One region of the Ensifer sp. KUDG1 genome, then DNA from elsewhere that is predicted to be linked to it. Evidence: riboswitches for the same ligand, from Rfam matches in the RefSeq annotation. Region 1 holds a riboswitch; each other region holds the start of a gene.

Region 1 (5,269 bases):
GGCGGCTTCGCGCAGATCGCCAGCCGGACTGAGATCGAGAACGATGGCCGCCTGTTCCTCGCCGGCGATCCGATTGCCGCCGAAACGGATCAAGGCTTCGCCGGCATGCACCTCGGCGGCATCGAGCCGGACGGCAGCGCCGGGCGCATAGTGCGAGGCGAGCATGCCCGGCGCCTCGATCGTCGCTCCTGCCGTCTCCGGCCGGATCACCGGACGGTCGAGCAGGCGTTCGATCTCGGCAGCATCGAGGCCACCCGGCCGAAGCAGCCGGATCTCGTCGCCATCGACCTTGATGATTGTCGACTCAAGGCCGATTTGGGCCTGGCCGGCGTCGAGGATCAGCTTCAGTTTTCCACCGAGATCGGCCTCCACATGGGCCGCACTGGTCGGGCTGATCTTGCCCGAGGTATTGGCGCTGGGCGCAGCCAGCGGGCGTCCGAAGCGGGCAATCACCCGGCGCGAGAAGCCGTCCGGCATGCGGATGCCGAGCGTGTCGAGGCCGGCGGACGCCAGCGCATGAACCGTGCTGGCGGCGCGCTGCCGAAGGATCAGCGTCAGCGGGCCGGGCCAGAAGGCTTCGGCCAGCTGCCGGGAAACCGGATCGAAATGCACATGGGCTTCGGCCATCGCCATGTCGGAGACATGCGAGATCAGCGGATTGAAGCGCGGGCGCCCCTTCATCTCGTAGATGCGGCTGATCGCATCAGGATTGGTGGCGTCGGCGGCAAGGCCGTAGACGGTCTCGGTCGGAATGGCGACCGGTTCGCCTTCGGCAAGAACGGCGCAGGCGCGCGCGATCGCGCGGTCCGGTTCCCTTTCCGTATCGATGATCTCAGCCATGCCGTTTCCTTTCCGATGCTTCCTTAACGGACGCACCGGAAAAACAGAACGATTTTCTTTGAAGCAACCGGTTCGGCTCAGAGGCTGCGGATGATGCGGCGCAACGCGTCGTCCTTGGCACCGAGCATCAGCACGTTTTTCAGCGCGACCTTGGGATCGTCGGTGCGAAACAGCAGACCGTTGTCACGAAAATTGCGGTTGATGACCATTTGGCCGGCTTCCGCGCCCGGTTCGATGGCGACGGCGAAATACATGCGCGAATAGCCGGGCTGGATGCCTTCGAAAAAATGCGTCTCATGGCCGAGGTCGCAGTAGAAGTTGGCGAAGTAGAAGGACCAGGTGATGTCCTTGGAGGGCGTGACCGGCGTGCGCGCCGCCGTCACGTGACAGTAGCCGAGATGCGGCCGGCCGACGAGCGTGCGGTGGAAGATCATCTTCGGGAACTGGATCGAGGTGTGAAAGCCGTTGATCCGCTTATGGGTCGTGTCGCCGGCGGTGTTGAGCTTCTTGCCCGTCCTGTCCGCAACTTCCTCATAGCTCAGGTAGCGCCGTTCGCTCGGCACCCATTGCCTGCGATTGATCCGGCCCGTGCGCAGGAATTCGGTATGAACCGCCGTCTTCGGCGGGATTGTCGGCGGCGCCTCGGCTGCCGCGTCGTAGTATCTCAACTTTGCCATGATCGTCAGCGCGCCATCTGCCTGCCTGCAGGACCTCTCTCGTCCGCCGGCTAGGCTAGCGGCTCATGGTTAATGAATGATTGCCTCCTGGCTGCATCATGAGCGTTCCCTATCTGACGGGATGTCGCAAACGGGCGAAGCTTTCCCGCGTCTGCGCCGCCCGCGCCGCAAAAGGCGGCAAATGCCCAAGATGTGGGCTATCTATATGTTTGTAGTGTAAAAAATCTAAGAGAGGCGCCGGTGATGGCGGTTTTTCCCGTGTCGTCATTCTGGAATTGGATGTCGCTATCCGGCAGCTGCCAGGGCGGTTTCCGCGATTACATATCCTTACTCAAGGTGCCGTCTTCGAAGAGAAGGCGGAGAATTGGGAAGCCGGTCAAATCCCGGCGCTGCCCCCGCAACGGTGGTGGAGCGAAAGCCTCGGCAAAGGCCACTGGACGGTTCGTCCGGGAAGGCGCCGGGCTGGTCCGAAGGGACGGCTCCTGAGCCCGGAAACCAGCCTTGACGGACATAACCGTAACGGGTTGCGGCGGGCAGCCGGATCGGAGCCGACAACGCATGGGCGTGCGCCCGTGCGGGTTCCTGTCCTGCCTCTCCAAGACATGGCGCATGAGGACAGGACATGGAAACCAGAAACGATATGCTTCGAAAGCTGAAGGGTCGGCGCGACGGCTACAGCCTCGATCGGGCTTTCTACATCGATCCCGACTACTATCGGCAGGATCTGGAAAACATCTGGTACAAGGATTGGCTGTTCATCGGCCATGACTGCGAGATCCCGCGGGCCGGCAATTACTTCACCGTCCAGGTCGGCGACTTTCCCGTCGTCATCACCCGTGACCGCCAGGGCACGATCCGCGCCTTGCACAATTCCTGCCGCCACCGCGGCTCCCGCGTCTGCACGCAGCAGAAGGGCTCGTCGGCAAAACTCGTCTGTCCCTATCACCAATGGACCTACGAGCTCGACGGTTCGCTGCTGTTCGCCCGACAGATGGGCGAGGATTTCGACAAGGCCGCCCACAGCCTGAAACCGATCCACTGCGAAACGGTCGGCGGCTACATCTTCATCAATCTTTCGGAGAACCCTGCGGACTTCGCGGCATTTCGCGAACTGGTCACGCCCTATCTCGCGCCGCACCGCCTCGGCGAAACCAAGGTCGCCTTCGAAAGCACGATCATCGAAAAGGGCAACTGGAAGCTCGTCTGGGAGAACAACCGCGAGTGCTACCATTGCGCCGCCAATCATCCAGAACTCTGCCGCACCTATCCGGAAGCCCCGACCGCGACCGGGGTGCAGGGCGCCAAGGATGATCCCGTGATCGCCGAACATTGGGCGAAATGCGAGGCCGAAGGCTTGCCGAGCGAATTCAGGATGTCGCCGACCGGCCAGTTCCGCGCCGCCCGCATGCCGCTTGTCGACAATGCCGAAAGCTACACCATGTCGGGCGCGCGCGCCGTCAGGCGGGCTTTGTCGGCCGATGTTTCCCAGAGCCAGATCGGCACGCTTCTGATGTTCCATTACCCGACCACCTGGAACCATGTGCTTGCCGACCACGCCATCACCTTCCGCGTACTGCCGCTCGGGCCTGAACTTACCCAGGTGACGACGAAGTGGCTGGTCAACAAGGATGCGGTCGAAGGCATCGATTACAATCTCGAAGAACTGACGCATGTCTGGACCGAGACCAACGATCAGGATCGCCAGATCGTCGAGGAGAATGCCTTCGGCATCCGCTCGCCGGCCTATGAGCCCGGTCCCTATTCGCCCGAGCACGAAGGCGGCGTGATGCAGTTCGTCGAGTGGTACTGCAAGTTCATGGAGCAGCGCCTTGCCGGCGACGCGGCTCCGCTTTCAAGGGTCGCCTGACATGCAGATGGCCTCCTCGTTTCACCATTTCGACGCGCTGCATGTCTGGATCGACCGGCAGCAGATGCTCGAATGCACATCGGCGGTGGTCGAGACCGCCGATGTCATGACCTTCACCTTCCGGGCGGAAAAGCCCGCCTGGTTCCGCTATCTGCCCGGGCAATTCGTAACGCTCGAACTGCCCGTCGCCGACGAGCCGGTCATGCGCACCTACACGCTGTCGTCGACGCCGTCGCGGCCGCTTTCAATCGCGGTCACGGTGAAGGCGCAGGCCGACAGCATCGGCACCCGCTGGATGTTCGACCACCTGAAGCCGGGCATGAAGCTGAGAGCCTTCGGTCCGCTCGGCGATTTCAGCTTCGTGCGCCATCCCGGCGACAAGTACCTGTTCATCTCGGCCGGCTCCGGCATCACGCCGATGATGTCGATGACGCGCTGGATGGCGGACTGCGTGCCGGAGACGGATGTGACCTTCATCTCCTGCGCGCGTCGGCCGGACGATCTGCTGTTCCGTTCGGAACTGGAAGTCCTGGCCACGCAGATGTCCGGGCTCAACCTCGGCTTCATCGTCGAGGGGCATGAGGCGCGCCACGGCTGGCACGGATTGCGCGGCCGCATCGACGGCGCCAAGCTGCCGCTGCTTGCGCCCGATTTCATGGACCGCACCGTCTTTTGCTGCGGCCCCGAGCCTTTCATGCGCGGCGTGCGCGAGATGCTGAAATCGGCCGGTTTCGACATGGGCCGCTATCACGAGGAGAGCTTCCAGCCGGCGGCGGCACCCGCCGCCGAAGAGATCGCCGTGCGCGCCGGTGCCGGAGACGAGGGCGAGGTCCAGGCGGCCAAGGTTGCCTTCACCATGAGCGGCAAGGAGGTCGAGGCCAAGCCCGGCCAGACGATCCTGCAGGCGGCGCGCGCCAATGGGGTGCGCATCGGCGCTGCCTGCGAAGGCGGCATCTGCGGCACCTGCCGGGTGATGAAGGTCGCGGGCGAGGTCGAGATGAACCACAATGGCGGCATTCTCGACGACGAGATCGACGAGGGCTACATCCTCGCCTGTTGCTCGCGACCACTTGGCGACGTCCAGATCGAAGCCTGAGGGCGTCAATGCATGTCGCGAGAAGTGCGCCGCAGTTCTGCAGCAGCGACGTGCATAAAGGATGAGAGCTTAAAGCCTGGCGCGAGATCCTTTTTCACGCGACAGGCTTAGGGCGCGTTGCAGGGGATCGGATTGGCCGAAACGCTTGCCGGGGCGTCGGTGCCGGTCGCCGTTTTCGGGCATGTGCCCTGGGCAGCTTCATTGCCGGCAATCGCCACCTGCAGGGCGCGCTCCTGGCGGGCGAAATCGATCGAGCCGGTCACCATCATGTCGACGCCGCTGCCGACGCCGCTCGCAGCGTCGGCGCGGCTGACGAGCAGCGGCTCGCTAAAGATCGCAGTCGCCTGTGCGACCGCCTGCATGCCCGTTCCCCGCTCGGCTTGGGCGACGAGCATCAGCGGTAGCGGTTTTTCCGGCAGCAAGGCGCCTTGTGCCCAGATCGCTTTTAGCGCCGGCGGCGACATCGCCGCCACATTGACGTCGATGTCGTCAAGCGTTCCCGGCACCCGGTAGGGGCAGCGGCGCTTTCCGCAGTTGATGCCCGAGGAGAACTGCCACAGCGCGTAACTGTCCCAGTTGCCCATCGGGAAGACCTGGCGGATATCCGGCTTGTAGCGGGCGTACCAGAGTGGCAGACGCGACAGCAGCCGGTGCTCGGCCCGGTGCGCGGCGATGTATTTGGCGGTGATGTGGTTGGTGTAGAGGATCGGGTAGCGCCCGGTCCGGGTCTTGATGTGCCCGGCGAAGATGGCGGCGTCCTCGAGCGACATGTACTTGTCCGGGTCGATG
Region 2 (5,269 bases), on a different contig from region 1:
CGAGTTCGGCAAAACCGTGCGGCCGCCTTCACCCCAGAACTGCAGCCGGTCTCCCATCGGCTCGCCGACAAGCACCGTGCGCGTGCCGCCGAAATGCCTCAGGCGCGCCGCCGTGCTGATCGCCGCCGAAAAGGTATTTGCGCTGGTCAGCACAAACAGTCGTCCGTCAGGCGGCAGGATGGCCGGGAGCCTTTGCGAGAAATCGGCGGTCAATTCGTAGTTGCCGCCATTGTTGAACCGCAGATCGACGACTGCATTGCGTATGGGCTTTTTCTCCGCTTCATCCAGCATCTTGGCGAGCCCCTGCGACAGGCCTTCCGGCGTGGCATCCCTGATGCGGTTGATCTGGACATAGAGCAGATCGGGCAAGGGGTAGTGGTGCCAATAATTGGCGTCGGGGCGCGTGAGATAGGCCGGCAGCGTGACGTCGTCGAGCACGTGCCGCCACCCGACGTCGCGACCGGTCTGCGACAGGGGACTGAAATCGCGTCGTGGCCAGACATGGGCGGTTAACGGTTCCGGCGCGCCGGGCGTGGCAAGAAGAGGGATTTGCGCGACGTTTCCATCCTTAAGACGGATGAGATAGGCGCTTTCCTGCGGGCTTTCGGCAAGGCCGGCGGCATGGAGCAGTTCCGGCGAAATTGCGACATTCGGGACGAATTCCCTGCCGAGATTGGCGGGTCCGCCGAAATGGGGCCGCAGCGCATCGACAACGGCCTCCGTCGCCCGTCCATTCACCTCAAGGATCTCTCCGCCCAGAAGGTGCGATTGCTCGCCTGTCGCTGCGATCACGAACAGGCCTTCGGCAAACCAGCCGAGCCGGACGGGAACCGCATTGAAACTGTGACCACCGACAAGCCCGACGACACTGGTGTGCCCATTGTCGGCGAGCGCGACCGCCTTTGCAGCCGCCATCGCCAGGCCAGCGCGGTCGAGATCGCCGGCCCGTTGTTCGATCGCATCAAGGGAGCCCGTAAACGCTGCCTGGGCGGCTGGCGAAAAGCTTCGGTCAACCTCGATCAGGCGCCGCAGATGGGCAAGGTCCTGCCTGTTGCGTTCCAGTTGCGAGGCTGCGGCCGGAAAGTCGCTCCGGGGATAGGTCTTCAGCGTTGGGTAGAGAATGACGGCAAGCGGCGCGACCACCAGGAGAAGCAGGGCGGCCAACATGATCGATGCAATCCGAACGCCGCGTCGCCGCCAAAACTTCTTGCCGCTCGGTGCCGGACCGTCCTTGCGGTCTTGCGTCTCGTTTCCCATCGATTGCCGCCCCCATCGGCGCGCCTCTTAGAAGCGCGATCCATCCCCACGTTCGGCGCTCCCTGCCGGGCCGGCGGCATCCCTTCACCATTGCCGCGATCCCTATTCGGGCGCGCGACAATGACGCAGGTCTGGCGATCGGCCAGACAAGACGTAGGAACGGCGGCTCGACAATTCCATGTTCGCCGCCGCGGAAAATCAAAAAGCCGGTTCGGTCCCGTATTCGTCGTGCCGCCGGTTCCAGACATAGGGTTCTGTCTGCGGCCATCCCGCGGGAGAGGCTTCCCATGTTTCCTGGCGACCGTAGGGCGTCAGATCCAGATAGGTCCACATGCTGCCGAGATACTCGACGCCACGCGCACCGTTGAAATAGGTGCGGTAGATATGATCGCCGTCCCTGAGGAAGATGCTGACGCCATGGCGCTCGCTGGTCCTTGTCGGGTCATCCGGATCGGCGACCGTGGCTCCCATGTCGTGGTTGAAGTCGCTCGCCATGGAAGAGTACCAGACTGGGTGCTGCCACTGCATCCGGGCCTGGTATTTCTGCAGCGTCTCCAGCGGCGCGCGCGAAATCACCACGATGGACGTATCGCGTGCGTTGAGATGCGCCGGATGGGTCATCGCGTCCACGACCCAGGAGCAACCGTCGCAGCCCGCCTTCCATCCGGGCGCGAACATGAAGTGATAGACGATCAGTTGCCGCCGTCCGTCGAAGAGGTCGGCGAGGCTTACCGTGCCTTCGGGCCCCTCGAACGAATAGTCCTTGTCGATCCTGACCATCGGCAAGCGTCGGCGCGCGGCACTCACTTCATCGCGTGCGCGGGTAAGTGCCTTCTCCCTGGCAATCTGTTGTTCGAGTGCGACTTGCCACTCTTCCATTGAAGCGATTTTAGGCAGCATTCTCAATCATCTCCCTTTGGGGCGGTTTGCTTGGAGGTGTCGGCGCAAGGCTGAACTCCGACCGACGGAGTCCTGCCATCAGGCTCGGTTGGAGAGCTCGCGAAAGCTCGCAAACCGGTCTAATCGGCGCCGTCTCCGTTGCGTCCGATTTCAATATGTTGTAAAAACATAACATGTCAAGCAAGCAGGACGAAGATCTGGTTTTCAAGGCATTGGCTCACCCGCGCAGGCGGGCGATGCTCGATCGTCTCAAGGGCGAGGCGCAGACCACGGGCATGCTCTGCGCGGCCTTTTCAGACATGGATCGCTGCACCGTGATGCAGCATCTGAACGTGCTGGAGGACGCCGACTTGATCATCGTCAGGCGGGCAGGACGCGAGCGCTGGAACTATCTCAATGCGCTGCCGATCAAGCACATTCACGACCGCTGGATCAGCGACTATGCCGCCCATGCCGTGGCCATTCTCGACAGGCTGAAGACTGGCCTCGAAGGGTAAATCCCAGGATGGTGTGAATTACGGATCACTTAAACAGTATTCATTTGTGTATAGTTTTCGACAATCGGCAATGTTCTCCCTATTTGCGGGGAGTGATATTTAGTGAAATTACGAGACGCGAGAGAATTTCTACCTTTCTTGGCAAGTGGTTTCGAAAGCGCCGCTTTCATGCTTGCGCTCCACTCGTTCGTTGAGTAGTGAATTCTCGTCGGTTTCCGAAAGGAAATAACAGGGAATTCGCCGCGGCTCGCCGCGAAACGAAACTGCCCCCGCAACTGTAGGCGGCCAGTCCTCTCTCGAAAATGCCACTGGGCGATGGTCCGGGAAGGCCGAGAGGGAGCCAAGACCCGTCAGTCAGGAGACCTACCGACACCTGTAACTGAACAAGCCGGGCGGGGTGTCCGGGGAGGTTGTCGATGTCGTTGGTCGCGCCACAAGTGCCGGCTGTCGATGTTCTCTTGAACATCGGTTCGATCATTGCGTCCTGGCTCGTCCCCTCCGATCCGCGCGATCAACAGATCGGAGACAATGTGCCATGACCGCTTCGCGTTTCCTGCTTGCCGCCTCTGGCTTCGCCTTCTTCGCCACCGCCGCTGCTGCCGAACCCACCGCCTATCCGCTGACCCTGGACAATTGCGGCGAGACGATCACCTTCGACAAGGCGCCGGCGACCTCGGCGACCGTCGGGCAGGCGGCAACCGAGGTTCTCTATTCGCTCGGCCTCGGCGACAAGGTTACGGGTACGTCGGTCTGGTTCAATGACGTGCTGCCGGAATTTGCCGAGGTCAATGCCAAGGTTCCGCGCCTGGCGGACAACGACCCGAGCTTTGAAAGCCTCGTCGCCAAGAAACCGGGGCTCGTCGCCGTGCAGTTCGTCTGGCACGTCGGGCCCGAAGGGATTGTTGCGACCCGAACCCAGTTCCACGAAGTGGGAATTCCGACCTATGTCCTGCCGGCCGACTGCGTCGCCAAGGACAACTCGGTGGGTGTGGACGGCACGCGCAGCGCGCTCTTCTCGACTGCCAGCATCCATCAGGGCGTGCGTGAACTCGCGCAGATCTTCGATGTTCAAGACAAAGGCGAGGCATTCGTCGCAGAACTCGCCAAGCGTGAGGCCAACGCCATCGAGCAGGCCAAGGCGCTAAATTTGAAGGATGTGTCTGCGGCCTTCTGGTTCTCCAGCGCGGAGATGGACATCGATCCCTATGTGGCCGGCCGGAAGGGAGCGCCTGCCTACATGATGGACAAGCTCGGCATCCGCAACGTGGTCGGCTCGGACGAAGAATGGCCGGTCGTCGGTTGGGAAACGATCGCCAAGGCCAACCCCACCATGATCGTCATCGCCAAGATGGATCGCCGGCGCTTTCCGGCCGACGACTACCTGAAGAAGATCGAGTTCCTGAAGACCGATCCGGTTGCCAGCCAGATGGATGCGGTGAAGAACAACCGCATCGTCGTCATGGATGCGCACGCGATGGACGCCACGATCAGAACGGTCGCCGGCATCGAAGTTCTCTCCGCTGCGCTTAAGGATTTCGGGTTGGCGAAGTGAAGACCGGCCTCTCGCGGCGCGCCCCTGCTTCCCGGCTTGGCCGGGCAGCCACGGGGACATTGGCTCTGTTTGCCGCCGTTCTTGCCGGAACCTGCATCGGCGAAACGCCGATACCCGTCTTGACGGTTCTCCAGACCTTGGCGAACAAGATTTTCGGCGCGACCTATGGGCTCGATCCCATCGATGTCGGGATCATCTGGAACTACCGCCTGCCGCGGGCGATCGTTGCCGCCTGCTGCGGGGCGGGCCTCGCGGTTTCGGGCATGGTGCTCCAGTCCCTCCTGCGCAACGCCCTGGCGGATCCCTATCTTCTCGGCATCTCCGCCGGCGCCTCGACCGGCGCCGTGGCCGTCACTGTCGCAGGCCTCGGCGCCGGCGCGGTCTCCATGTCGCTCGGCGCCTTTGTCGGTGCCGTGACAGCTTTCCTCATGGTGGCGATCCTCGCTCGTGCCGCCGGTGGCGGGGTCACCCTGCGCGGAACAGGGCAGATCGTGCTTGCCGGCATCGCCGGATCGCAACTGTTCAACGCACTGACGTCTTTCATCATCACCAAGTCGGCCAACGCGGAGCAGGCGCGGGGCATCATGTTCTGGCTGCTCGGCAACCTCAGCGGTGCGCGATGGCCGGACGTCTGGCTGGCCGTGCCCGTGGCCCTTGTCGGGCTCGGGGCCTGCATCTGGTACGCCCGTGCGCTCGACGCCTTTTCCTTCGGGGCGGAGTCCGCCGCGTCGCTCGGCGTGCCCGTGCGGGTCGTCCAGGTGGTGCTGATCGGCCTTACCGCGCTGGTCACGGCCGTGATGGTCAGCATTGTCGGCTCCATCGGCTTCGTCGGGCTCGTGATACCGCATGCGGCCCGTTTCCTGGTTGGTGTGCGTCATGGCCGGCTCGGCCCGGCAACCGCCCTCATCGGGGCGGTCTTTCTGATCGCGGCGGATATCCTGTCGCGGACGATCGTTCCTGGCCAGGTGCTGCCGATCGGCGTGATCACCGCCCTGGTTGGGGCACCGGCCTTTGCCCTGATCCTTATCCGCGGGAGGCGCCGATCATGATCCTGGAAGCACGC
Region 3 (5,269 bases), on a different contig from region 1:
CAGATGCGGATCGGCGAGCGGATTGCGCGTGACCGCCTGCAGCACGGCGCCCGTCAGCCCCAGCCCAGCCCCGACGAGGCCTGCCAGCATCACCCGCGGCAGGCGCACGTCCCAGACGATGCTCTCGCGGCCCGCCGACCAGAAGACCTCGACGCTACCGGGCGAGATCTTGCTGGCGATGATCGACCAGACGGTCGCAACCGGGATCTGCGCCGAGCCGAGCGATACGGCGGCCGTCACCGTCAGGAGAAGCAGCAGCAGGCCGGCGGCAAGGCCGAAACCGCTGCGGGCCACCCGTTGAGACGCGGCACGCGAAACCGCAACGGTGTCAGCCGACGTATCCTCAGCCAGCATCGGTTACAGGCCTTCGCCGTGAAAGGTCTTGGCGAGACGGGCGATGGCGTCGATGTTGCGCGGCCCCGGCGTCGCCTCGACATAGTCGAGCACGACGAAGCGATCGTTCCTGACGGCATCGACATTCTTGAATGCCGGATTGGTCTTCATGAAGGCGATCTTGTCCTCGGCCTTCACCTCGCCGTAGTTGACGATGACGACCACTTCCGGATTGCGCTCGATCACCGGCTCCCAGGAGATCTCCACCCAGCTCTTGTCGACATCATCCATGATGTTGGCGCCGCCGGCGGCCTCGATCATCGCCGTCGGAATGCCGAAGCGGCCGGACGTGAAGGGCTTCTCCTCGCCCGAATCATAGACGAAGACCCGTGTCGGCTTTGCCTTGCCGGCGTTCGCCTTGGTGATCTCGGCAAGCTGGCGGCGGTAGCCGTCAACCAGCGTCTCGGCGCGATCCTCGACGCCGAAAATGCGGCCGAGATTGAGAAGATCGACGAACATGTCGTCCATCGTTGGCTTTGCCTTGGCCATCACGTGGATGCAGGATTCGGTCAGCTCGTAGACGCCGATCTTGAAGGGCGCCAAGGTTTCGGGCGTGACCTCGCCGCCGACCTTCATGCCGTAGTTCCAGCCGGCAAAGAAGAAGTCGGCGTCGGCGTTGAGCAGCACTTCCTTGGTCGGATACTTCTCCGAAAGCTCCGGCAGTTCCTTGACGCCTTCGCGCAGCTTCTCGTCCAGCGTCTTCCAGCCGGAAACGCCGGTATAGCCGACCATGCGGTCCTGCAGCCGCAACGCCAGCATCATCTCCACCAAGTTGACGTCGTTGGCGATCGCGCGTTTCGGCGCCGCGTCGAAGGTCACCTCTCGGTTGCAGCTCTTGACCGTGACCGGATAGGCGAGCGCCGGGGTTGCGGCGGCCAGCACGAAAAGAAGGGAAAATGGGGCAATATTGATCTTCATGAAATAGATCCCTGTCGAGGAAGTGAAAAGGAAAAGCGGGCGCCGCCGGCGGCGGCATTGTGAACGGTGGCAGTGACGCCGAAGGCGGCCGAAAGTTCGCCGGGGCTGAGCACCTCTTCGGGCGTGCCGAACGCCGTCAGCCGCCCGGCGGTCAGGATCGCGACGTCGGTCGCAAACTCGGCGGCGAGATTGATGTCGTGCAGCGTTGAGACGATCGTCAGCTTCAGCGTCTGCAGCAACTCGAGGATTTCGAGCTGGTGGCGGATGTCGAGATGGTTGGTCGGCTCGTCGAGAATGATGATGCGCGGCTCCTGCGCCAGCGCGCGGGCGATCAGCACCCGCTGCTTCTCACCGCCCGAAAGCGTGGCGAACTGGCGACCGGCAAGATGCGCGAGATCGAGATGCGCGAGTGCATGCTGCACCCGATCGCGGTCGAAATCGCTCCAGCCGCTCAAGCCTTCCCGCCGCGGAATGCGCCCCATCATCACGACGTCGCGCACGCTGAAGGGAAAGTCGCCGGGCATTTCCTGCAGGACGACGGCGATCGTCCTTGCCGCCTCGCGCGCCGAGATCGACCACAGATCGATGCCATCGACCGAAACACGGCCGGCATTCGGCTGCACCGCCCGGTAGAGGCAGCGCAGAAGCGAGGTCTTGCCGGCACCGTTCGGCCCGAGGATCGCAAGCCGGCTGCCCGCCGCGATCGAAAAGCCGATGTCCTTGACCAGCGTCAGCCCCGCGCGTGGCCCCCAGTGAAGGCCCTCGACCTTGAGTGCCGCTCCCGTTGCCGTGCAGCTCATGGGTTGATCCCTCCCTGCGCCGTCATTGGAAGTGCCCGCCGAGGTCTTCGGAAACGAGCATCGCTGCGGGGATGCGGGCAAGCGTCTTGCCTTTCAACCCGCGTGGCCGCTCGGCCGCCCGCGTCATGCCATCGCCACGCTCGGCATAGGTTGTGGCAAAGCGTACGAGATCGTCGATGTCTTCGTCCGGCGAGACGTCGCCGAAGAGATAGGTTGCCTTTCCCGTCGCCTGGAAGGCGATGGTGCAGGGCCGCGTGCAGGCCGCCATGCACACCGTGCCGGCAATCGAGAAGTCACGATCGAGCGGTGCGCCGAGTGCAGCGATGCTGCCGTTCAGCCGCTTGATCAGCTCGGCGCCGGGCGCGCAGGGGCCACCGGTGAAGCGGCAATCGGTGCAGACCGTTATCTTGTGCTGTCGGAAATTCGGCTCAGCCATTCCTGCCCTCCGCCGGACTGACGGCAAGAGATGGCGAAACGGCAGAAGGACGGATAGCCGTCGTGCGAAAGCCAGTTCTTTTCCATCGGAACACCCCGTCCGTTGTGGTTGATCGGTTCGATGGCAGGTCTCCTGGCTCGCGGGTCGTGGCGCATCCACGTCTTCCCGGCTGATCGCCAGTGACATGGTGTGAATGCGCTTTCCGCTCACAGTTGCGGGGGCAGCCACGGTCTCGGCCCCATCAGGGTCGTCCGTTCCGTGTTCCCTTTTCAGCCGCCTCCGCATTGTCGCGGACGCAGCACCATCACCGCCTTCCTCGCATGAATCGGCGGGGGAGACAACCGCACGGCACAGGCGGGAAGGATCTATCAACATGCGGCGTATCGTCATGCGCAGTTTGTTATTAAATAACATTACGTCGCGCAAGCCGAAAATTGAGCGTCGGACACGATCCGACGCCCTACAGCCAAAATCCGCCTCACGACCGACAGGCAGCCGTGTCGCCTCAGAACTCCGGCGGAAAGAGCTCGGCCGTCAGCGTCACCGCCACCGCGGCGTTGCCCGGCAGGTTGCGCACGCCGCAGACGGAGCGGATATGGCCGGCCCTTTCGCCAAAGGCGGCAGCCAGAAACTCGGAGGCGCCGTCGAGCACCTTCGGGTGGTCGAGGAAATCCTCGGTGCAGGCGACATGCCCCTCCAACCGGACGATCTGGCGAATGCGCTCGAAACGGCCGAGATGTTCGTGGATCTGCGCCAGCGCATTGAGCACCGCCAACTCGGCCGCCTTGCGCCCCTCGTCGATCGTCACGTCGCGCCCGAGCAGCCCCGTATGCACGAAGCGCCCGTCGAGCAGCGGCCCCTGCATCGAGACATGAAGAATCCCGCCCGCCTCGATCACCGCGCGATAAGCGCCGAGCGGCTTCGGCGGCGTTGGAAGCTGAACGCCAAGCGCCCCCAGCCTACGGATAACCTCATCCATCATTGCTCCCCCTCCTCGTCACCTGACGAACCGGCCTCCTTGCGGAGACGATGCCGCTTTTCATCTCGACCCTTCGCAGTTCTGTCGCCCCTATCGCAAGCAGTAAGGCCCACCGTTCCTTGCGCCTCCAGCCGTATGTTCAAGCATAGCCAAGAGAAAACGCCTCATGCCTCACGTTGCGAGATAACATTACGAATTACAACACCAGAGTTGAAGTGCCGGCGCGACCCGGCCGCGCGCATCCGTGTTTCGATCGCATGCGGCGGACGCATCGTGGCGCCCGCCAAGCGCGCACCCAAGTAAAACCGCTGAAATGTAACATACGTTACGCTCACGTAACCCTATGCCGGTTGAGAATTTCGACGACCGAGGCAACAATTGCCGGGATTAAGATTGGGCATCGACAAGATCCGAAAACAAGCTCAACTTAGCCGCGCAGATCCCGAAATGAAGTGATGGCAACTCAACTTTCTGAAGGGAATAGCAGCAGTGAATCCCATCGATTTTTTCGTCGACACGCTTCGGACCTATCCACCCGTCGCCGTCTTCCTCGCGCTTGGCATCGGTTTCCTCATCGGTCCGATCAAGGTCGCGGGGTTCAACCTCGGCAATGTCACCGCCACGCTTCTGGCCGGCGTTCTCATCGGGCAGCTTGGCATCCAGGTGTCCGGTGACCTCAAATCCACCCTGTTCCTGATCTTCCTCTTCGCCGTCGGTTACGGCGTCGGACCGCAATTCGTGCGGGGGCTTAGCACCGACGGACCGAAACAGATCGCCTTTGCGCTCTCCGTGCTGGTGCTCTGCCTGATCGTTCCCTATCTCTGCGCGCTGATTGCCGGGCTGCCGCTCGGCTATGGCGCCGGCATGTATGCCGGTTCGCAGACGATCTCGGCTGCGATCGGCGTTGCGACCGACCAGATCAATTCGCTCGGGCTGACGCCGGAACAGGCCAAGACCTTTGCCGACCAGATCCCGATCGCCTATGCGGTGACCTATATCTGGGGCACGATCGGCTCGGCGATCATTCTCGCCCAACTCGGGCCAAGGCTGCTCGGCATCGATCTGCCGGCCGCCTGCAAGGAATATGAGGCCAAGCTTGGCGGCGGCACGTCGAGCAGCGAACCCGGCATCACCAGCGCCTACCACGACTTCGGTCTTCGGGCCTACCGGATCGATGCGGCAAGCGGCCTGACCGGGACGCCGGTCAAGAACCTGCTTCCCGGCATCCGCGTCTATGTCGAGCGGGTCCGGCGCGGCAGCGAGATCATCGAAGCAGACGGCAACACCGTGCTGCAGCCGGGCGACGTCGTCGCCTTCTCCGGCCGGCGTGCCCTGCTCGTCGAGAACCTCGACACCAAGCTGACGGAGGTCGAGGACAAGCAACTGCTGAACGCCGAAGCCGAGGTGGTCGACGTCTACGTGACCAACAAGGCGCTCGCCGGCAAGACGCTGGCCGAGGTCAGCACCATGGACTGGGCGCGCGGCGTCTATGCCCGAAAGATCATCCGCTCGCTGGTCGAGATCCCGGTGCTGCCCGGCACGACCGTCGAGCGCGGCGACATCGTCACCATCGGCGGCGCCAAGCATCATGTCGAAACGGCGATCAAGGCGCTCGGCTTTGCCGACCGGCCGGTCGAGACCACCGATATCGCCTTCCTCGGCTGGGGCCTCTTCATCGGCGCGATGATCGGTGCGCTCACGATCACCATCGGCGGCATCCCGATCGGGCTTTCGACCTCCGGC
Region 4 (5,269 bases), on a different contig from region 1:
GCGAGCCCGGCAGATGGCCGACATCGTGATTGCCGGGAACGATCGCGACCGGCATCGAGAGCTGGCCGATCAGATCGAGTGAGAAGGTGATGTCGTCCTCGTGGTCGGCGCCATCGATGGTGACATCGCCCGTGTGGATGACGAGATCGGGTTTTACCGCCTCGATCCAGGCGCGAACCGGTTCCCAATTGCCGTTGAAATGGCTTTTGGCGGGGCTGAGATGGGTGTCGCTGATCTGGACGATTTTCATGGAAACGGGCCTCCGACGATGGCTTGCGGTATCCGCGTCGGAGGGCTGTCTCTCCCCTTCTCTGCGGTTGGCCGCAGTCTTTAGGGAGCCGCCATGTCAGTTTGGTAACAGCCGTTCTCAGCTGATTTTCAGTTTCTCCATGAAAGCGTCATTTTCCGAAGCCCGGCCGGCGCGAACCGGCACGCGCGCACCGGATGCGTCTGCGTCTTCTTTCCCCAGACTCACCACTTTGCACCGAGCTCGCCCCGAATAGATGCCGGACAGGATTGCTCCATGACGGTCGCAAGCATCGCATTCGACGCGTCTGCTTCGGCGACGACCCAGTCGCGAAAAGCCTGGATCTTCTTCTGCCGCCTGGTGCTTTGCGGATAGACCAGCCAATAGGCGCGGCCGTCGCGCACCACATGCTCGAACGGCCGGATCAACCTGCCGCTCTTCAGTTCATCCATCAGGAAGGTCGAGACGGCAATCGCCATGCCGTGATCCGAAAGGATTGTGGCGACATCCATCGCCTGGACGTCGAAGATCAGCTCGGTACCGTTGCTCGCCGGCGGCTCGACGCCGGTTTCGATCATCCAGCGCCGCCACCAGTTGGCGTTGCCGAAACGCCGGATCCTCAAGACGTCGGCGGGCTCCTTGAGTTGATGTTTCTCCAGGAAGGACGGCGTGCAGACCGGCACGTAATCGAGCGGAAACAAGGGAAAGACATCGTTTCCCGGCCAGTCGCCGGCGCCGCTGCGCACCGCGAGATCGATGGCATCACGCTTGAAATCGATGAGTTCGGTCGACATGTGCACCCTTATGCTGATGTTCGGATGCGCGGTCTGGAACGAGGCGAGCCGCTGGCCGAGCCAGCTCGAAACGACGGTCGGCAGCACCGAGATGTGCAGGTGATGTTCGGTCTTGTCGGCAATCTCCGAGAAGGCCGCCCCTAAAAGATCGATCGCTTCGGTTACCTTTGGCGCCAGCTGCCGCCCGGCACCGGTCAGCCGCACCTCGCGCGGAAGGCGGACGAAGAGCGGCGCGCCGATGCGGTCCTCCAACAACCGGATCTGGTAGCTGACGGCCGCCTGCGTCATGCCGAGCTCTTCGGCGGCGCGGGTGAAACTCAGGTGCCTGGCAGCGGCCTCGAAGGCGCGCACTGCACTCATAGGAGGAATCTTGCTCATGACGCTGAGATAAGCATTCTTTATGCCAGCATGCGAGAAATCGCTTTGCGCGAAACGGCAAAAAACCTCACTTTTTTCGCGAACACACGCCTTGTAGAGAAGTGAGGATAGCAATGCTTAGCGCAATGCGATCAATGATTTACCATGTCCTGAATTGGGCAGACAGGACCCTCAGCGCTCCGGTCGCCATCGACACGTTCAACGAGTTCCAGCTCCGGGATATCGGCCTGACGCGGGACCAGGAACATATCCGTGCGCGCGTCGGCGACACCGCGGATCCGTGGCACTGGCCGGAGGAGCCCGATCCCGTGCCGGTGCAACCCGCCGCCAAAGCAGTTTGCAGCGAAGGGCCGCGCATTGCCCGCGTCTCGCCCCGCGCCCTGGCTGGAGAAAATAAAGACATAAGCATTTCTTTATGCGATTGACGAGCAAGCGATTGCAGGGCATTGTCCCGGCATCGTGGTTCTGCGCCTCGCCATCCGGCGCGGCGGAGCTAAGAGGGAATTCGGTGCGGCGCTGACAAGCGCTAAGGCCGGAGCTGCCCCCGCAACTGTAGGCGGAGAGCGGCCGTTCGATGATGTCACTGAGGAAGACGCCTCGGGAAGACGGAACGGTCCGCGTTGACCCGCAAGCCAGGAGACCTGCCGCGATGAACAACGTCCACGGGCGGGGTGTCCGATGAGGCGCGTTGACGACGCGGGACCCTTCTCGCGTCGCGGATGCGTCGCATTCAAACCTTGCCCTTCAACCTTCGGGGTAAGGAAATGACCATCAAGACTGCCAATCTCGGCTTCCCGCGCATCGGCCGCCACCGCGAACTGAAATTCGCGCTTGAACGCTACTGGTCCGGCAAGATCAGCCGTGACGACCTTTTCGACGTCGGCCGCCGGCTTCGGGCCGAAAACTGGGCGGCGCAAAAGGCGCGCGGCATCGATATCCTCCCTTCGAACGATTTCTCGTTCTACGACCACGTGCTCGATACTGCCGTGCTCGTCGGTGCGGTTCCGGCCGCCTATGGCTGGAAGGGCGGTCCCGTCGATCTCGACACTTACTTTGCTATGGCGCGCGGCTCGACGGGTTCGCCCTGCGCTTCCGGTTGCACGCATGCGGGTGACGGCGGCAACGCCGCACTCGAGATGACCAAGTGGTTCGATACCAACTACCATTACATGGTGCCCGAATTCGAAGCGGATCAACGCTTTGCGCTGACGCATAACCGGCCGCTCGAAGCCTTTCTCGAGGCCGGAGCCCTCGGCTATCGAACCCGCCCGGTCCTGCTTGGCCCGGTGACCTTCCTCAAGCTCGGCAAGGCGAAGGGCGGAGATTTCGATCCCCTCGACCTGATCGAGCGCCTGCTTCCCGTTTACGTCGAGCTGCTCACCGAACTTGCCAATGCCGGCGCCGACTGGGTTCAGATCGACGAGCCTAGTCTGGTGCTCGATCTCACCGACCGGGAAAGGCAGGCCCTGGACCTTGCCTATCATACGTTCCGGGCGAAGGTTCCCGGGCTCCGGATCATGCTTGCGACCTATTTCGGCTCGATCGGCGAAAATATGGTGAGCGCCCTGGCGCTGCCGATCGCGGGCCTGCATGTCGATCTCGTGCGCGCGCCGCAGCAGATCGAGGTCCTCATCCAGTCCGCTCCGGCTGACCGGGTGCTGTCGCTCGGCATCATCGACGGCCGCAACGTCTGGAGGACGGATCTTGCCGGCCTGTTCCGCCGCCTGCAGCCGCTGGTCTCTGCCCATGGCCGCGACCGGATCGAGCTTGCGCCCTCGTGCTCGCTCCTGCATGTGCCCGTCGACCTCGGCATGGAAAAGGCGCTCGACCCGGAGCTTGCCTCGTGGCTCGCTTTCGCCGTGCAGAAGCTCAATGAATTAAGCCTTCTCGCCCGTGCCTTCGAGCCGGGGCTTGCCAGCCCGGAAAAGGTCTTTGCGGCCTCGATCGAAGCAGCCAAGGCGCGGCTGACGTCGCTCAGGATCCATGATCCACTTGTTGCCGGGCGACTGAAGGCGCTGACGGCAGCCGACAGCGAGCGCCGGTCTCCCTTCCCGGCCCGTCGCGCGCTCCAGGCGGACGCGCTGCCGTTGCCGCTTTTCCCGACGACGACGATCGGCTCCTTCCCGCAGACACCGGAAGTACGGCAGGCCCGTTCCCTGCATGCCAAGGGCGAACTCAGCTATGTCGACTACACCGCGTATCTGCGCCGGGAAACCGAGCAGGCGGTGCGCTGGCAGGAGGAGATCGGCATCGACGTGCTGGTACACGGCGAGTTCGAACGCAACGACATGGTGCAGTATTTCGGCGAGCAGCTCTCGGGCTACGCCTTTACCCGAAGTGGCTGGGTACAGAGCTACGGTTCGCGCTACGTGCGCCCGCCGATCATCTTCGGCGACGTTTCCCGGCCAAACCCGATGACTGTCGAATGGGCGGCCTTTGCGCAGTCGCTGACCGATCGCCCGGTCAAGGGCATGCTGACGGGTCCGGTCACCATGCTGCAATGGTCCTTCGTGCGCGACGACCTGCCGCGGTCGGTGGTGTGCCGGCAGATCGCGCTGGCGCTCAGCGACGAAGTCAGGGACCTCGAGGCATCGGGCATCGCCATCATCCAGATCGACGAGCCGGCGCTGCGCGAGGGCCTGCCGCTCAAGGCCGCCGACCGCAAGGCCTATCTCGACTGGGCGGTGGAGTGCTTCCGCCTCAGCGCCGCCGGCGTCGGCGACGCCACCCAGATCCACACCCACATGTGCTACTCGGAGTTCAACGACATCATGCCGGCGATCGCGGCGATGGATGCCGACGTGATTTCGATCGAGACGTCGCGATCGAAGATGGAACTGCTCGGCGCGTTCACCGGAAGGGCCTATCCGAACGAGATCGGCCCGGGCGTCTACGATATCCATTCGCCGCGCGTACCGGCGGTGGATGAAATGGTGCACCTCATCGAGCGCGCGACCGAAGGGCTGACGCCGGCGCAGATCTGGGTCAACCCGGATTGCGGGCTGAAGACCCGGCGCTGGGAGGAAACCCGGCCAGCGCTTGTCAACATGGTGGCGGCGGCGCGCGCCCTGCGCCAGGCCTTCGCGGATGATCCCTACAAGGCGCTTCGCGCATGACGGACCACCCGGAAGCGGCGTCGGGGGAAACCCCGGCGCCACAGACCCTCGTCGATATCGTCTTTCCCGGCGACACCAATCATCACGGCACCCTCTTTGGGGGTGCCGCATTGGCGCTGATGGACCGGATCGCCTTCATCGTCGCCACCCGCCACGGCCGCGTTCCCTTCGTCACCGCCTCCTGCGACCGGATCGACTTTCGCGCACCCGCCCGCATCGGCCAGATCGTCAGTTTCTCTGGCCGCCCGGTGCGCGTGGGGCGACGCTCGATGGTCGTCGACGTCGAGATGGTGGCCGAAGACCTTGCGACCGGCGGCCGCGATCTTTGCTCACGCGGACAGTTCACCATGGTTGGGATGCCGCAGGACAAAGGTGCCGACTGGCGCCTTCCGCCGCTCGCCGAGCCCGCGCCGGTGGTGCCCGCGGCGGATTTCGTCGGCATGACCGACATCGTTTTTCCGGGCCAGACCAACAGCGCCGGCGCGCTCTTCGGCGGCGATGCACTCGCCCGGATGACGAAGGCGGCCTTCGTCGCCGCGACCCGGCTGACCGGCAAAGCGATGGTGCTCGCCTCCTGCAGTAGCGATTTCAAGCGGCGTGTCGCCGCCGGAACGATCGTCGATACGCTGGCGCGCGTCACCCGGACCGGACGCAGTTCCACAACGATAGACGTCGAGCTCTGGTCGGAAGAACTGCTCAGCGGCGTGCGCGTGCTGACCGTCACCGGAACTTTC

Evidence for each region. Region 1 has a riboswitch for cobalamin ahead of M2267_RS04150 (aromatic ring-hydroxylating oxygenase subunit alpha). Riboswitches for the same ligand answer to the same signal wherever they lie in the genome.
Region 2: it holds a riboswitch for cobalamin, as region 1 does, so the genes downstream of both, M2267_RS14120 (ABC transporter substrate-binding protein) here and M2267_RS04150 (aromatic ring-hydroxylating oxygenase subunit alpha) in region 1, are expected to answer to the same signal.
Region 3: it holds a riboswitch for cobalamin, as region 1 does, so the genes downstream of both, M2267_RS08050 (DUF1636 family protein) here and M2267_RS04150 (aromatic ring-hydroxylating oxygenase subunit alpha) in region 1, are expected to answer to the same signal.
Region 4: it holds a riboswitch for cobalamin, as region 1 does, so the genes downstream of both, metE (5-methyltetrahydropteroyltriglutamate--homocysteine S-methyltransferase) here and M2267_RS04150 (aromatic ring-hydroxylating oxygenase subunit alpha) in region 1, are expected to answer to the same signal.

The regions. Positions count from the first base shown of each region.
Region 1 is NZ_JBNDIG010000001.1:848,969-854,237, forward strand. Features, by position in the region: gene M2267_RS04140 (L-threonylcarbamoyladenylate synthase) at 1-840, opposite strand, end outside; gene M2267_RS04145 (DUF6656 family protein) at 918-1,517, opposite strand; cobalamin riboswitch at 1,835-2,035, shown strand; gene M2267_RS04150 (aromatic ring-hydroxylating oxygenase subunit alpha) at 2,140-3,384, shown strand; gene M2267_RS04155 (2Fe-2S iron-sulfur cluster-binding protein) at 3,386-4,480, shown strand; partial or broken gene M2267_RS04160 (glycoside hydrolase family 25 protein) at 4,702-5,269, opposite strand, start outside.
Region 2 is NZ_JBNDIG010000004.1:349,617-354,885, reverse strand. Features, by position in the region: gene M2267_RS14135 (hypothetical protein) at 1-1,167, opposite strand, end outside; gene M2267_RS14130 (DUF899 domain-containing protein) at 1,456-2,157, opposite strand; gene M2267_RS14125 (ArsR/SmtB family transcription factor) at 2,331-2,654, shown strand; cobalamin riboswitch at 2,847-3,039, shown strand; gene M2267_RS14120 (ABC transporter substrate-binding protein) at 3,190-4,206, shown strand; gene M2267_RS14115 (FecCD family ABC transporter permease) at 4,203-5,255, shown strand; gene M2267_RS14110 (ABC transporter ATP-binding protein) at 5,252-5,269, shown strand, end outside.
Region 3 is NZ_JBNDIG010000002.1:510,091-515,359, reverse strand. Features, by position in the region: gene M2267_RS08065 (FecCD family ABC transporter permease) at 1-354, opposite strand, end outside; gene M2267_RS08060 (ABC transporter substrate-binding protein) at 358-1,311, opposite strand; gene M2267_RS08055 (ABC transporter ATP-binding protein) at 1,308-2,111, opposite strand; gene M2267_RS08050 (DUF1636 family protein) at 2,134-2,547, opposite strand; cobalamin riboswitch at 2,653-2,868, opposite strand; gene M2267_RS08045 (RidA family protein) at 3,053-3,529, opposite strand; gene aspT (aspartate-alanine antiporter) at 4,016-5,269, shown strand, end outside.
Region 4 is NZ_JBNDIG010000006.1:174,880-180,148, reverse strand. Features, by position in the region: gene M2267_RS17150 (metallophosphoesterase family protein) at 1-250, opposite strand, end outside; gene M2267_RS17145 (LysR substrate-binding domain-containing protein) at 472-1,401, opposite strand; gene M2267_RS17140 (hypothetical protein) at 1,554-1,844, shown strand; cobalamin riboswitch at 1,863-2,082, shown strand; gene metE (5-methyltetrahydropteroyltriglutamate--homocysteine S-methyltransferase) at 2,184-4,535, shown strand; gene M2267_RS17130 (acyl-CoA thioesterase) at 4,532-5,269, shown strand, end outside.